2 regions of the Arthrobacter sp. R3-55 genome follow, and region 2 is predicted to be linked to the other one. Evidence: riboswitches for the same ligand, from Rfam matches in the RefSeq annotation. Region 2 holds a riboswitch; the other holds the start of a gene.
What was found. Region 2 has a riboswitch for glycine ahead of gcvP (aminomethyl-transferring glycine dehydrogenase). Riboswitches for the same ligand answer to the same signal wherever they lie in the genome.
Positions count from the first base shown of each region.

Region 1: it holds a riboswitch for glycine, as region 2 does, so the genes downstream of both, gcvP (aminomethyl-transferring glycine dehydrogenase) here and gcvP (aminomethyl-transferring glycine dehydrogenase) in region 2, are expected to answer to the same signal.

Region 1 covers NZ_CP096423.1:161,975-169,766, forward strand. Annotated here, with positions in the region: gene M1D51_RS00805 (Re/Si-specific NAD(P)(+) transhydrogenase subunit alpha) at 1-1,072, shown strand, start outside; gene M1D51_RS00810 (NAD(P) transhydrogenase subunit alpha) at 1,072-1,488, shown strand; gene M1D51_RS00815 (NAD(P)(+) transhydrogenase (Re/Si-specific) subunit beta) at 1,485-2,858, shown strand; gene M1D51_RS00820 (hypothetical protein) at 2,943-3,197, shown strand; gene M1D51_RS00825 (amino acid-binding protein) at 3,226-4,140, opposite strand; gene mscL (large conductance mechanosensitive channel protein MscL) at 4,292-4,750, opposite strand; glycine riboswitch at 4,998-5,096, shown strand; gene gcvP (aminomethyl-transferring glycine dehydrogenase) at 5,256-7,792, shown strand, end outside.
Region 2 covers NZ_CP096423.1:3,733,389-3,741,180, forward strand. Annotated here, with positions in the region: gene gcvT (glycine cleavage system aminomethyltransferase GcvT) at 1-377, opposite strand, end outside; gene gcvP (aminomethyl-transferring glycine dehydrogenase) at 391-3,237, opposite strand; glycine riboswitch at 3,290-3,416, opposite strand; glycine riboswitch at 3,418-3,515, opposite strand; gene M1D51_RS17060 (TetR/AcrR family transcriptional regulator) at 3,609-4,148, opposite strand; gene M1D51_RS17065 (MFS transporter) at 4,222-5,775, shown strand; gene M1D51_RS17070 (cyclodeaminase/cyclohydrolase family protein) at 5,840-6,499, opposite strand; gene M1D51_RS17075 (amidohydrolase) at 6,590-7,792, shown strand, end outside.

The DNA of each region.
Region 1 (7,792 bases), 1.2 Mb from region 2:
CGCCGGACACAGTGACGATGAGTACGGCCGAGCAGGCGCCTCCGTGGTGCAGTCCCTGGATCTGGGGGCCCTGGATGTTTACTGCCACGTCCGTCCCATGACACCGTCGACGGCGGGAGCCCTCCGCCGGGGGTCGGTCACCGTGGGTTTGGGATCACCGTCCTCGGAATTGCCCACCGTGCGCGCGCTCGCCGCCGGCGGGATCACGTCCTTTGCCCTCGAACTGGTTCCCCGGATATCCCGCGCCCAATCCATGGACGCCCTGACGTCCCAAGCCTTGGTGGCGGGGTATCGGTGCGTCCTTGAGGCGGCCATGCGCCTGCCCCGGTTCTTCCCGCTGTATATGACCGCGGCGGGGACCATCCCACCAGCCCGGGTGCTGGTGCTGGGCGCAGGTGTTGCCGGCTTGCAGGCAATTGGAACTGCGAAACGGCTCGGCGCCCGGGTCTCCGCTAACGACATTCGACCCGCCTCGGCAGACGAAGTAGCGTCCATGGGCGGGACGTTCATCAAACTGGACCTCGAAAACGCTGAGGCCTCCGGTGGATACGCCCGGGAACTCAGTGCAGACCGCGGCGCCTTGCAACGGGCACTCCTGACACCGCACGTTGCCCAGTCGGACGTGTTGATTACAACGGCCGCGGTTCCCGGCAGGCGCGCACCCCTGCTGGTTAGCCGGGACATGGTGCAGGGCATGAAACCGGGCTCCGTGGTGGTGGACCTGGCTGCCGAATCCGGCGGCAACGTTGAGGGAAGCATCCCGGGGCAGGACATTCCCGTCCCCACGGCCGACGGCCAAGGCGTTGTCACACTGGTGGGGATCAAGGACGCTGCCTCCGCGATGCCCGCAGACGCCTCCCGCCTCTACGCCAAGAACGTGGCCAACCTGCTGGCCCTGATGACCCGCGACGGCGTGGTCAGCCCGGACTTCGATGACGAAGTAGTGGCGGGTACTTGCCTCACGCACCTCGGCGAAGTCCGGCACCCACCCACCGCGGAGGCACTCACGGCGCTCGCAGGCGAGACAGCACCCTTTGGCTCTACCCGCCCCGGAACTGAAGGAGTGCGCTGATGGATGGCATGAGCCTGTTGACGATCACTGTGCTGGCAGTGTTTGTGGGCTTCGAGGTTGTTTCCAAAGTCTCCAGCACCCTGCACACGCCCCTCATGTCCGGGGCCAACGCGATCCACGGCATCATCCTGGTGGGCGCCATCATCGTTGCCGGGCAGGCCGCAGATCCGTGGGTTCTGGCGGTCGCCCTTTTGGCTGTAGTCCTTGCCACGGCCAACCTCGTGGGCGGGTTTGTGGTGACCGACCGCATGCTGGAGATGTTCCGCGGAAGGCAGCGGCCGCCGTCGAACGTTGGTGCGGGCAGCCCCGGAAGCACTGGCAGCCCCGGCAGCGCGGGCAGTCCCGGCAGCGCTGGCAGCCCTGGTTCCGGAGGTGGCACCCCGCGGGACGCCGCGGCTAAGGAGCGCCGTCCGTGACCCTGCTCAACCCCACTTGGACTGCACTCCTTTACCTGGCCGCAGCCGCGTGCTTCATCCTCGCCCTCAAGGGCCTCAATTCACCACGTACCGCGCGGCGCGGGAACCTGATTGGAGCCCTCGGCGCCCTGGTGGCCGTGGTCACGGTGTTCCTCTCCGTCAAGCTGGACAACATCCCCTGGATACTGGGAGCCATCGCCGTCGGTTCCGGCGTGGCAGCGCCCGTGGCCCGCAGGGTGCAGATGACGCAGATGCCCCAGCTCGTGGCACTCTTCAACGGTGTAGGTGGTGGGGCTGCGGCACTCGTGGCGTTGCTGGAACTTTCCCACACAGATGAGCCCTGGGTTCGACTGGCCATCGTTTTCACGCTGCTGGTGGGTGCCGTGTCATTCGCCGGTTCCGGGGTCACTTTTGCCAAGCTTCAGGGGCTTATGACCACCAGGCCTGTGACCTTCCCCGGCCTGCCCGTCCTGATGGCCGTGGTGCTGTTGGCTGCCGTGGGAGCCGGGGTTGTGGTGATCCTGAATGGCTCGCTCGTGCTGGCGTTGGTCCTGTTGGTTTTGGGTCTGGTTGCCGGAATCCTGTTGGTGCTGCCCGTAGGCGGTGCCGATGTTCCGATTGTCATCTCCCTCCTGAATGCCTTCACCGGCTTGGCAGTCGCGGCATCGGGGCTGGTGCTGGGCAATGTACTCCTTCTTGTGGCCGGCACGCTGGTTGGGGCGTCGGGCACCATCCTGACCCGGGCCATGGCCGCGGCGATGGGGCGAAGCGTTGCCGGCATCATGTTCGGTGCCTTCAAGGGCGGCTCCACGGCCGGGTCCACAGCCGTGAGCGAACGGCCGGTTCGATCCTCCAGTGCAGAAGACGTGGCAGTGCTGCTCGGTTATGCGCAGCGGGTCATTATTGTGCCGGGATACGGCCTGGCGGTCGCCCAAGGGCAGCACACCGCAGCCGAGCTCGCCTCAGCCCTGGAAGCGCGGGGGATCGAAGTCGACTTCGCCATCCATCCGGTGGCAGGAAGAATGCCGGGGCATATGAATGTCCTGCTGGCTGAAGCCAACGTGCCCTACGAGTCGCTTAAGGAAATGGGCGAGATCAACTCCGAGTTCAAGACTGCCGATGTTGCCTTGGTGGTGGGCGCCAACGACGTCGTCAACCCTGCCGCGAAGACCACCCCTGGCTCGCCCATCTACGGAATGCCCATCCTTGAAGTGGCCGACGCCCGGCAGGTGGTGTTCCTCAAACGCTCCATGCGCCCCGGGTTTGCCGGTATTGAAAACGAACTCCTTTACGAACCGCAAACCACCCTGCTGTTCGGAGATGCCAAGGATTCCCTGACCAAGGTCCTGGGCGCAGTGAAGGGACTCTAGCGAAAGTCCCCCGAATCGCGTCATGTACTGAGCCGTGGCGGCACAAGTCTTTACAGGAAGCTTGTAACGGCTAGGAGTAATGACGTGCAGGACAGTAAGAAGAAGCCGACACCCGGGCCGCGCTTCGCCGAAGCAGAAGGCCGGGCTGTGACCAATTGGCGGATCCTCGTGGGCCAAACGGTCCAGGTGTGGCGGTACAACGAGGTTGTGGACCAGGGCTGCGTGGAGTCCGTGACCTACGACGGCAGGGTGCTCTGGCTTGCCCAAAGCGGGCCCATAGAGCGGCGCCTGGTGGAGAAAGAACGCGGAACCGGTCTCCGGATACGGATGCTGGACTGAACGCTTTTCCGGGCCGAACGGCGCAATCCTAGGCTGACTTCACGCTGCTCAAGAAATTCGAAGAAGACTGAGCAGCCGGAGTGTGCGCCAAAATCTCCGCGAGCTCAGCCAGCCTGTGTGCACGCGCGGACTCTGCGGGCGAGAACGGCTCGCCCGGCCGCGAAAAGACCAACGGACCGTGCCAGGCCGTTGGGATCTTGAGGATGTCAGTTGAGGGCCCGACGCCGGTAGCCGCCTGGGGTGCGGACCGCTCGGGGTCCATGGGGTCTACTTTGGCGGAAAGAAGTTCGGCCACGGCGAGTGGAAGTTCCTGCGGGTTTACGGCCACACGGGTGGCGAGGCTCAGTGCTTTGGTTTGACCGTCGGCCATGGCCAACGCGGTGGTGGGCCAAACGTGCGACTCAAGCCCGCCGCCGTCGTGCAGTGCCTTCAAAAGATCCAGCTCGGTGACTTCACCGGGGGCAGAAAGGACAAATTCATCCATCACCGTTCCGCCGGGGTCAGTGGCGGCATGGCCAGTCCCAGTGATGGGGTGGATGTGAAGGCTGAGGATGTTGCTGTTCAGCTTGGCCAGGGCGTGGGTGACTTTTTGCAGCGACCCCGGCTGATCAGGCAGTACGGTCCGCGCGCGCCACAAAGAAGGTGCCATGTTCAAAGTGCGTCGGTGGCGGAGGGCCGGCGCGTGCAACCATCGCCGGAGAACCTTGGAGGCCGAAGGCTCGGCCACCCAGATGACCAGCACGGTGGCGGTGACCGCGAGGAGCAGAACCTTGGCCACATACGGCAGCTGGGTTCCCACCACGGCAGCATGAACCAGCAGTTCAATGGGAAGCATCACTGCAATGTTCGCAAGAGTGAGCCGGGCCTTGGGCGGTTCGGGCAGCTGACCGCAGGCATCACAAAGGAGATCCGCGGTGACGGGAGTGCTCGGGTTGCGCTTCATGATTTCATGCTGCCCTGCCACTGTTTCGGGCCGATTGCCTGAGCGTCACGTTCCGGGGGCGGGCAGGTTTCTGCGGATGCGCCATAACGCAAGAACCCGGCGTCCTCGTGGGAGAACGCCGGGCTCCGGCCAAGCAGCACGGATGCTGCGCTTAGCGGGTGCGGTCGGAATCGAAGTCCGGGTCCGAGGCCTGGCTTGCGTTGCGCGCGGCAGCGGCATCCTTGAGGAGATCGCGGATTTCGGCAAGAAGGGCGGTGTCCGCAGGCAGCGGCTCTTCCTCGGGTTCCTCAGTGGAGAGGCGGTCCTTGACCAGGGAATTGATCTTGTTCATGGGCGCCACGAAGATGAAGTACACCACGGCAGCGGTGATCACGAACGTCACCAGTGCGGTCAGTACGGCGCCGAAATCGACGAACGTTGCCGGGTTGTTCTCCCAGATTTTGAAGCCCAGGCCCTCGGCATTCATGCCGCCGGCGGCTGCGATCACGGGATTGATGATGTGGTTGGTGAAAGCTCCGACGAGTGCGGTGAACGCACTGCCGATAACTACGGCGATAGCCAGCTCGATCACGTTGCCGCGAAGTATGAAGTCCTTGAAACCCTTGAACATGGATGGTCCTCCGAATAGGTGCAATGTCTGCCTCCAGCAGAGATCAAACTACCACTCGGTGGTTTCCAGCTGGTGTACCCGGGATGTGGAAGAGGGTTGGCGGGAAGGGGCCGGGATGTGGAAGAGGGTTGGCGGGAAGGGGCCGGGATGTGGAAGAGGGTTGGCGGGAGTAGCTGCACCTTGCTTGCGCTTTTTCGCGGGAAGCGGCTATGGTGTGAAGCGTGTCACGAAAGTGACGCAACGCTTTTGATCTGCGGCGGGAGAGTCCTGCCGGTACATCCAGTCAGGCGCCGTAGGAGCAAATCCTCCCCAGGAATCTCTCAGGCCCATGTACCGCCGCGGTTAGGCAACTCTGGAAAGCAGTCCGGGTAACCGGGCTCACCGACGGTGCAAGCAGACGGCATGTGGAAACACAGTCTGCGGAATCTCTCAGGTCCAATACAGAGCGGGGAGGAACCCCACATCATCGTGGCGCTCACTGGGCGCCTGAATCATGGAGTTCCTCTTGACTGTTCAATCAACCCCCACCGCCTTCGCGGACCGGCACATCGGCGCCCGCCGTCAAGCCGACGTTGACACCATGCTCAAGGCCATCGGCTACGACTCTGTCGACGGCTTGGTAGATGTCGCGGTCCCCGATTCCATCCGCCAGGAAACGGCCCTGAAGTTGCAGGACGCCCTCACTGAGGTGCAGGTCCTCAGCGAGCTCCGAAAGCTCGCATCCAAGAACAAGACCGCCGTCCAGATGATCGGCCAGGGCTACTACGACACCGTGACGCCACCGGTGATCCGCCGCAACATCCTCGAAGCTCCCGCCTGGTACACGGCCTACACGCCGTACCAGCCCGAAATTTCGCAGGGCCGTCTTGAGGCGCTGCTGAACTTCCAGACCATGGTGCAGGATCTCACGGGGCTGCCGGTTGCCAACGCGTCGTTGCTGGATGAAGCGACCGCCGTGGCCGAGGCAGTGCTGCTGATGCGCCGCGCAAACAAGAACAAGACGGTCAAGGACGGCAAGACTGTCCTGGACGCGGACCTCCTCCCGCAGACCATCGCGATCGTCAAGGGCCGCGCCGAGGCCCTCGGCTTCGAGGTGGAAATTGCCGACCTCAGCGACGGCCTTCCCGACGGCGACATCAACGGCATCGTCCTGCAGCAGCCAGGTGTGTCGGGTCGCGTGTTCGACCACTCCAGTGTCATTGCTGAAGCGAAGGAACGCGGCGCACTGGTCACGGTTGCCGCGGATTTGCTGGCGCTCACCCTCATCACGCCCCCGGGCGAACAAGGTGCGGACATCGCCGTCGGGACTGCGCAGCGCTTCGGCGTCCCGCTGTTCTTCGGTGGCCCGCATGCGGCCTACATGGCCGTCCGCGAAGGCATGGAGCGCACCCTTCCCGGCCGCATCGTTGGTGTTTCCAAAGACAACGCCGGCGTCCCTGCTTACCGCTTGGCGCTGCAGACCCGCGAGCAACACATTCGCCGCGAGAAGGCCACCTCCAACATCTGCACGGCGCAGGCACTGCTGGCGATTGTGGCTTCGATGTACGCGGTTTACCACGGCCCCGAGGGCCTGAAGGCGATCGCCGAGACCGTCCACGGCCATGCCCGCACGCTCGCAACCGCACTGCAGAAGGCAGGCCGCGAACTCGTCTCCGATGCCTTCTTCGACACCCTCACCGTCCGTGTTCCCGGCAAGGCAGACAAAGTCATCGCCGCTGCCGAAGCCCGCGGCATCAACCTGCGTCTCATCGACGCGGACACTGTGGGCGTTTCCGTTGATGAAACCACGACGCCGGAGGTCCTCTCCGCGGTTGCCGTCGCCTTTGGCGCCGGCCCGGTGGGGGACGCGGCCGGGTTCGAACTGCCCTCCGGGGTAGTCCGCACCTCCGATTTCCTGCAGCACCCGGTGTTCAACACGCACCGTTCCGAGACGCAGCTGTTGCGCTATATCCGCAAGCTGTCTGATCGGGACCTCGCACTGGACCGCACCATGATTCCGCTGGGTTCGTGCACCATGAAGCTGAACGCCACCGCCGAGATGGAAGCCATTTCCTGGCCCGAGTTCGCCTCGATCCACCCGTTCGCTCCGGACCACCAGACAGCGGGCTGGCGCGAGCTGATCGAGGACCTGGAAGCTGACCTCACGGAGATCACCGGCTACGATCAGGTCTCCATCCAGCCCAATGCCGGGTCTCAGGGAGAGCTCGCGGGCCTGTTGGCCATCCGTGGCTACCACCTGTCCCGCGGCGATGAGCAGCGTAACGTCTGCCTCATTCCTGCCTCAGCCCACGGCACCAACGCGGCGTCCGCTGTGCTGGCCGGGATGAAAGTTGTTGTGGTGGCCACGGCTGCGGACGGCACCATCGATCACGCCGACCTGACCGCCAAGATCGAGGCCAATAAGGACGTCCTGTCCTGCATCATGATCACCTACCCGTCCACGCACGGTGTGTACGACGCCGACGTCCGGGAAGTTTGCGATGCCATCCACGCAGCCGGCGGCCAGGTGTATGTTGACGGAGCCAACCTGAATGCACTGGTTGGGTTGGCCCAGCCGGGCAAGTTCGGCGGGGACGTGTCCCACCTGAATCTGCACAAAACCTTCTGCATCCCCCACGGTGGCGGCGGTCCGGGCGTTGGTCCTGTGGCGGCGAAAGCCCACTTGGCGCCGTTCATGCCGGGGGACGCGAATAAAGCGGCACATGAAGACGGGCACGGCGTGGCCATTTCCGCTTCGCGCTACGGTTCTGCCGGCGTGCTGCCGATTTCCTGGGCGTACGTGAAGCTCATGGGTGGTCAGGGGCTGACGGAAGCAACCAAGTCGGCTCTTTTGGCAGCCAACTACGTTGCTTCCCGGCTGGATGAGCACTTCCCGGTTTTGTACACGGGCGAAGGTGGCCTCGTGGCGCACGAATGCATCCTGGACCTCCGCGAACTGACGGCCAGGACAGGCGTCACCGCTGAGGACGTGGCAAAGCGCCTGATCGACTTCGGCTTCCACGCACCTACGTTGGCGTTCCCGGTTGCCGGCACTTTGATGGT
Region 2 (7,792 bases):
AGAAGGGCCGAGGCAACAACCGCAGCGTTTCCGGCGTTCGGTACCACGAGGAACTTCTCCTCACCGCGACGGTAGGCGATGAGATCATCGATGATGCCGCCGTCTTCCTGGCAGATCAGCGAGTACTTGGCTTTGCCGATTGCCATGGCGGAGATTTTGCCCACCAGGGCGTAGTCCAGGAAAGCTGCTGCCTCGGGGCCGGTGACCCAGACTTCGCCCATGTGGGAGAGGTCGAACAGGCCTGCGGACTTGCGGACAGCATGGTGCTCAGCCAACTCAGAGGAGTATTTGAGCGGCATCTGCCAGCCACCAAAGTCGGTGAAGGACGCGCCGAGTTTCTTGTGCTCTTCGTAAAGAGCTGTGTAGTTCTCTGTCATTTTCCGGAACCCCTTAGTTCTCGAAGTCTTCGATCGGCGGGCAGGAGCACACCAAGTTGCGGTCACCTGCCGCGCCGTCGATACGGCCGACCGGCGGGAAGTACTTGTCCTGCTTGAGGTGGTGGACCGGGAAGGCAGCCTGCTCGCGCGGGTACGCCCGGTCCCAATCGGAACTTACGACGGCGGCTGCCGTGTGGGGTGCGCGGCGAAGCGGGGAATCCTGCACGGAGAAGTCGCCGTGAGCAACCTGCTCAATCTCGGCACGGATGGTGATCATAGCTTCGATGAACCGGTCGATCTCGGCAAGGTCCTCCGACTCGGTGGGCTCCACCATCAGGGTTCCGGCAACCGGGAACGCCAGGGTGGGGGCGTGGAAGCCGAAGTCGATGAGCCGCTTGGCAACGTCTTCAGCAGTGACGCCGGTCTTGGCCGTCAGCTCGCGGAGGTCCAGGATGCACTCGTGGGCCACCAGTCCGCCTTCGCCGGTGTAGAGGACCGGGAAGTGCTCGTTCAGGCGGGATGCGATGTAGTTCGCAGCCAGCAGCGCCGACTTGGTTGCCTCGGTGAGGCCCTGGCCACCCATGAGCTTCACGTAAGCCCAAGAGATGGGCAGAACGCCGGCGGAACCGAAACGGGATGCCGAAATCGGGACGTCGTTGCCTTCGGTCCAGGAAGCTGCATCGCCGGGCATGAACGGTGCAAGGTGCGCCTTGGCAGCAACCGGGCCAACGCCGGGTCCGCCACCGCCGTGGGGGATGCAGAAGGTTTTGTGCAGGTTCAGGTGGGATACGTCGCCGCCGAACTTGCCCGGCTGGGCGAGCCCAACCAGGGCGTTGAGGTTTGCGCCGTCAATGTAGACTTGGCCGCCGGCCTCGTGGATGGCGTCGCAGACTTCGCGGACGTCGGCATCGTACACACCGTGCGTGGACGGGTAGGTGATCATGATGGCCGACAACACCTCGCGGTTGGCCTCGATCTTGGCGGCAAGGTCCGCGTGGTCGATCGTGCCGTCGGCGGCCGTGGCCACCACTACAACCTTCATGCCGGCCAGCACTGCCGAGGCTGCGTTGGTGCCGTGGGCGGAAGCGGGAATGAGGCAGACGTTACGCTGCTCGTCGCCACGGGACAGGTGATAGCCGCGGATGGCCAACAGGCCCGCGAGCTCGCCCTGGGAACCGGCATTCGGCTGGATGGACACTTGGTCGTAGCCGGTGATCTCGGTCAGCTGGGATTCGAGGTCGGTGATGAGTTCGCGCCAGCCCTCGGTCTGGGAATCCGGAGCGAACGGGTGGATGGAGGCGAATTCCGGCCAGGAGATGGCTTCCATCTCTGCGGTGGCGTTGAGCTTCATGGTGCAGGAACCCAGCGGGATCATGGTGCGGTCCAGCGCGAGGTCGCGGTCCGAAAGCTTGCGGATGTAGCGCAGGAGCTGGGTTTCGGAGCGGTGCGTGTTGAACACCGGGTGCTGCATGAAGTCGCTGGTGCGCTCCACGGAAGCTTCAAGCGCGAGACCTTCAGCGGCGTCAGCAACCGAAGCGCCGAAGACCGCCGCGACGTCAGCAACAACCTCGGAAGTGGTGGTCTCATCAACAGAGATACCAACAGTGTCAGCGTCAACGCCTCGCAGGTTGATGCCCTTGGCCTCGGCAGCAGCGACGATCTCTGCAGCCTTGCCCGGGACGCGGACGGTGATGGTGTCGAAGAAGGAACCGTGAAGGACCTCGACGCCGGCAGCCTTCAGTGACGCCGCGAGGGTGCGGGCGTGACTGTGGGCGGTCTCGGCAATCGCCTTCAAACCCTCCGGGCCGTGGTAAACGGCGTACATGGAAGCCACGATGGCCAGCAGGGCCTGCGCGGTACAGATGTTGGATGTGGCCTTCTCGCGGCGGATGTGCTGCTCGCGGGTCTGCAGCGCCAAGCGGTAGGCGGGGACACCGGCGTCGTCCTTGGAAACGCCCACCAGACGGCCGGGCATGGAACGCTCCAGGCCCTTCTGAACGGCCATGTAGGCCGCGTGCGGGCCGCCGAAGAACAGCGGAACACCCAGGCGCTGCGCGGAACCAACGGCGATGTCCGCGCCCTGCTCGCCCGGAGGGGTGATCAGCGTCAGCGAGAGAAGATCGGCAGCGACGGTGACCAGCGCACCGCGTTCCTTGGCATCGGCAATGACGGCGGAGTGATCGAATACGCGGCCGGACACGCCGGGTTGCTGGAGAACGACGCCGTTGATGGCACCTTCCGGAAGGCCGAGGGAGAGATCCGCGACCTCAACCTCGAAGCCGAGTGCTTCGGCGCGGCCCTTGACGATCGCGATGGTCTGCGGGAGGCAATCGGCGTCGAGGACGGTCTTGCCGTCCTGGGCAGCCTTGTTCTTGTTGGCGCGGCGCATCATCAGGACGGCCTCGGCAACGGCGGTTGCTTCGTCAAGCAGGGAGGCGTTGGCGATCGGCAGGCCGACCAGGTCCTGGACCATGGTCTGGAAGTTCAGCAGCGCTTCGAGGCGGCCCTGCGAGATTTCCGGCTGGTACGGCGTGTAGGCCGTGTACCACGCCGGGGATTCCAGGATATTGCGGCGGATCACCGGCGGCGTCACGGTGTCGTAGTAGCCTTGGCCGATCATCTGGACAGCGGTCTTGTTCTTGGAGGCGAGCTTGCGCAGCTCAGCGAGGACCTCGACTTCGCTCAGCGCGTTCTGCAGGGTGAGGGCAACGTCCTGGCGGATGTCGTTCGGGACGGCGGTGTCGACCAACGAATCGACGGTGTCGTAGCCGACGGACTTGAGCATGGTCTCAATGTCGGCCTGGCGGCGGGCGCCAATATGCCGATCGACGAAGGTGGTGGAGGCAGAACTAACCGTCACGAAGGAACTCCATTACTTGGGCGGCGTTTGGGTACGCCACAGCGGTTGGGTTCCTCCCCGCTCTGTATTGGACCTGAGAGTTTCCGCGCGTTGCGTGAACAACCATCGCTTGCACCGTCGGTGAGCACAGCGCTCATTCACCCTGAGGTGGGCTGATTGCCTGCTGCTTTCCAGAGTTGCCTTGCCGCGGCGGTGCGTGGGCCTGAGAGATTCCTGGGGAGGGTTTGCTCCTACGGCGCCTGCATCACTTGCTTGCAGGACTCTCCCGCCGCAGATCAAAGGCATGTTCAGTTATGTATGGGCACCGTGTAGGGCACGCCACAAGGGTTAATTGTCCTACGTCACGGGCGCCGCCGCAAATGGACGGCCTGCTACTTCCGCAACCGATCAAGGACACCAAGCAGGATGTCGACGTCGGCCTCCCGCCCGGCATTGCCACCCTCCTGCCCGCCTTCGAAGATGGCATTGAAATACAGGCCGTCACCCATATAGCTGACGGCTTTGGCGACGTCCGGACCAACGTCCTCCGCCAGCACGTCCAGCCAACGCTGCTGGATGGCGGCAAACCTCCGGCGCGTTTCCTCATGGGCCACCTCGGCCAGTCTGGTGGCAGCGACGAACGCCCGGTCCATGGGCGTATCCGCCCAGAGCGATGACCGGATGAAGTAGGCGGCCGAACCATCGGGCGCCGCCTTCATCAGCGCGGTGTCTTCATCGGCGAGCAAGTCCAGACGCTCCAAAAGCGCTGTGATCAGCGCTTCCTTGTTGGGGAAGTGGTAGAGCAGCCCGCCCTTGGACACCCCTGCACGCTTGGCAACGGCGTCGAGGGTGGCAGCCCGCTCCCCCACCTCTATCAGGAGGGCTTCGAAGGCATCCAGGACTGCGTCCCGGGCAACTGGTTTTCGTGGCATGTGTCCATCATTCCCTAAAGCTTCACTGGGGTTACATTTGAAACTGTACCGTCTGGACGGTACAGTAAATGACATGTACTCGCCGTCCTCAACCCAAGCACCCCGTTCCGCTGATCCCCTCAAGGGCCAAGCAGCACCGTGGCGCGACTGGACGGCACTGGCACTGCTGATGTTTCCGGTGCTGCTGGTGGCCGTCGACAACACCGCGCTCACCTTTGCCTTGCCTGAAATCGCCCGCTCTTTGGACGTGGGCGGCGTCCAATTGCTGTGGATCGTTGACGCATACCCGCTGGTTCTTGCCGCGTTGCTGGTGTCGATGGGCAACCTGGGCGACAGGATCGGACGACGGCGGCTGCTGCTGGTCGGCAGCACAGGCTTCGCTGCGGTTTCGGCTGCTACAGCTTTTGCACCCTCCGCTGAATGGCTCATCGCCGGCAGGGCCGGCCTTGGCGTCTTTGGCGCAATGCTGATGCCGTCAACCCTGTCCTTGATCCGGAACATCTTCACCGATCCCAACCGGCGCCGGCTTGCCATCGCCGTCTGGGCTGCCGGGTTCTCGGGCGGCGCAGCCCTTGGTCCGATCTTCGGCGGCTGGCTGGTGGAGCACTTCTGGTGGGGCGCAGTCTTCCTGGTGGCAGCTTTCCTTCTCCTGCCGCTGCTCGCCTTCGGCCGGGTCCTGATTCCCGAATCCAAGGACGCCAACCCCGGACGCGTGGATGTGCCCAGCATCGTCCTGTCCGTGGTCACCATGGCTCCGTTCGTCTACGGCATCAAGGAATTCGCAGTCCATGGTTTCGGGGCATCCGCGGCCGCGTTCATGGGCTTCGGCCTGGTGATGGGCATTCTGTTTGTGCGTCGCCAGCAGCGGATCCAGAACCCCATGCTGGACGTTGCCCTTTTCAAGAACAAGGTGTTCAGCACGGCAATCGTGGCGAACGTGTTGTCACTGTTCTCCATGACGGGCTTCATCTACTTCTTCGCCCAGCACCTGCAACTTGTTGAAGGCCAATCCCCCATGGAGGCCGGCATCGCAATGATTCCTGCCCTCCTGGCAACTGTCATCGCCGGCCTGCTGGTGGTGCCGCTGGTCAAGCGCGTCCGCCCCGGATACGTGGTGGCCGCGGGCTTGACGCTCAGCGCCGTGGGCTACTTGATTGTGGTTGTTGGCGATCACGGCAGCGGACCCGTGTTCCTGTTGTCGGCGCTGACTGTCCTGGCAGTTGGCGTGGGTGCCGCGGAGACCATCTCCAACGATCTCATCCTGGCTTCCGTGCCGGCCGACAAGTCCGGAGCCGCCTCGGCCATCTCCGAGACCGGCTACGAACTGGGATCGCTCCTGGGAACGGCTGTACTCGGATCCATCCTCACTGCTTCCTACCAGCACAACCTCGTGATTCCAGACGGCGTTTCCTCGCAGGCAGCCGGAAAGTCCGCGGAAACACTCGCCGGCGCTGTTGACGCAGCGTCCGCCCTTCCGTCGCCATTGTCGGAGGCGCTGACGGTCGCCGCCCGGACGGCTTTCGAGTCCGGCGTCCACATCACAGCGGCGATTGGGCTGGTATTGATGGCCGGAGCTGCGGTGCTCGCCGCCGTCGTGCTTCGCCGTGTGCCGAAGGCGCAGAAGTAGGTACAGCGCCGTTGCGGGGCCCGCTCTGCGCGATTCTCTGGGAATTTGGCACGCATATCGGGCCTCACACGGCTTCGGTCGGCGCCGCTTTCTTGTCGACGCCGGCGGCCAGTTCATCGATCCTGTCCAGGGCGTCGGTGAGCCGGGTGACCGTGGTCCAGAGTTCCGGATGCCGGTCCCTGACTTCCTCGAGGGTGGTGCCGGCCGAGGTCAGGGAACCGAGGTCGAAGCTTACGTTGGTTCGGGCTCCTGCAATAGCTGCCCGGAGGGCTCCGAAACCCACCACGACGTCGGCGATCAGCGCAGGGTTGCCGTGCGAAGCGAGCCATGCGAGGTCTTCAATGGCACGGATGGCCCGCTCCCCCAAGACCGCTGACGCTTTGGCGGCATCAACGGAGGCCTGATGGATTGCGGCGTCGCGCTCCGGCCCGGGATCGAGGCGGAAGGCGGCGCCGAAAGCGTTGGAGGCCGTAGCGTCGTCGTCGGCTAAGTGAAGGGCAACTTGGCGGAGTTCGCGGGCACGGGCGTGGATGCCGGCGAGGTGTTGGTGCTCGGAGTCTTCCACCTCGGTGTAGCCGGCCACCATGGAGGTCAGGGAAGCCGCAATGGAGAGCATGACCCCGGTCCCGGCGCCCCCACCAGGTGAGCCAGTGGATTCCGCCAGGGCCTTGGTCCACTCCTCAACGGTGGATTGCTGGGTGGTGACTGATTCAGAATCGTTCATGCCATCCAGTGTGCCGGGGCTTTTCAGCCTTCGCAGCTTTGGGCTGGATACACTGGCCAAACCTAGGCGTCGAATGAAAAGGGCAGACTCATGACCATTGACCTCGAAAAGCTATACAAGGACCTGCATGCCCACCCCGAGCTGTCCTTCCAAGAGACCAGGACCGCAGGTATCGCCGCGGGACATCTGGAAGAACTCGGCTTCGCCGTTCACCGCAGCATCGGAAAAACCGGGGTTGTGGGTGTTCTGGAAAACGGGCCCGGACCCGTAGTGATGCTCAGGGCAGACATGGACGCATTGCCCGTCAAGGAAACAACAGGCCTGGACTACGCAAGCACGGCCATGGGTGTTGACCACCAGGGTAAGGACATGCCGGTCATGCACGCTTGCGGCCATGACGTACACGTCACTTGCCTCGTGGGTGCGGTGGAGGCTCTGGTCGCTCAACGTGATCAGTGGCAAGGCACCCTGATCGCCCTCTTCCAGCCAGCCGAGGAATGGGGTGGCGGGGCAGAAACCATGGTGGCCGATGGCCTGTATGACGCTGTGCCCAAACCCGACGTCGTCCTGGGCCAGCATGTGGCCCCCTTCCCCGCCGGCTGGTTCGGAATCCGGCCCGGCGTCACCATGGCATCCGCCGATTCCCTCAACATCACCCTCCATGGCCGCGGTGGTCACGGTTCACGCCCTGAGACCACTATCGACCCGGTACTGATGGCAGCGGCAACCACCGTCCGGCTGCAGGGCATTGTTGCCCGTGAGCTGGCAGCGAGTGATTCCGCGGTAGTGACCGTGGGGCAGATCCACTCGGGGACCAAGAACAACATCATTCCCGAAACAGCAACTTTGGGCCTCAGCGTCCGCACCTTCAGCAATGACACCAGGGATAAGATCCTCGGTTCCATCGAGCGCATTGCCGCGGCAGAATCCACAGCGTCAGGGGCACCCAAAGACCCGGAGATTCAGTTTGAAGAGCACTTTCCGCTGACCGTCAACGATCAGGCTGCCACCGATAGGGTGTCCGCGGCGTTCAAGGCAAAGTTCGGCGAAACACAGATCATTGACCCCGGTCCTGTCTCCGGAAGCGAAGACGTGGGCGCCTTGGCCAAGGCCGCCGGCGCTCCCCTGGTTTTCTGGTTCCTGGGCGGCGCCGAGCCTGCCCTGTTCAAGGAATTCGCCACAACGGGCCGTCTACCCGAAGATATTCCGTCGAATCACTCACCGTATTTTGCTCCGGTCATTGAGCCGACGTTGTCGCGCGGGACCGAAGCCTTGGTGACGGCCGCCCGGGAA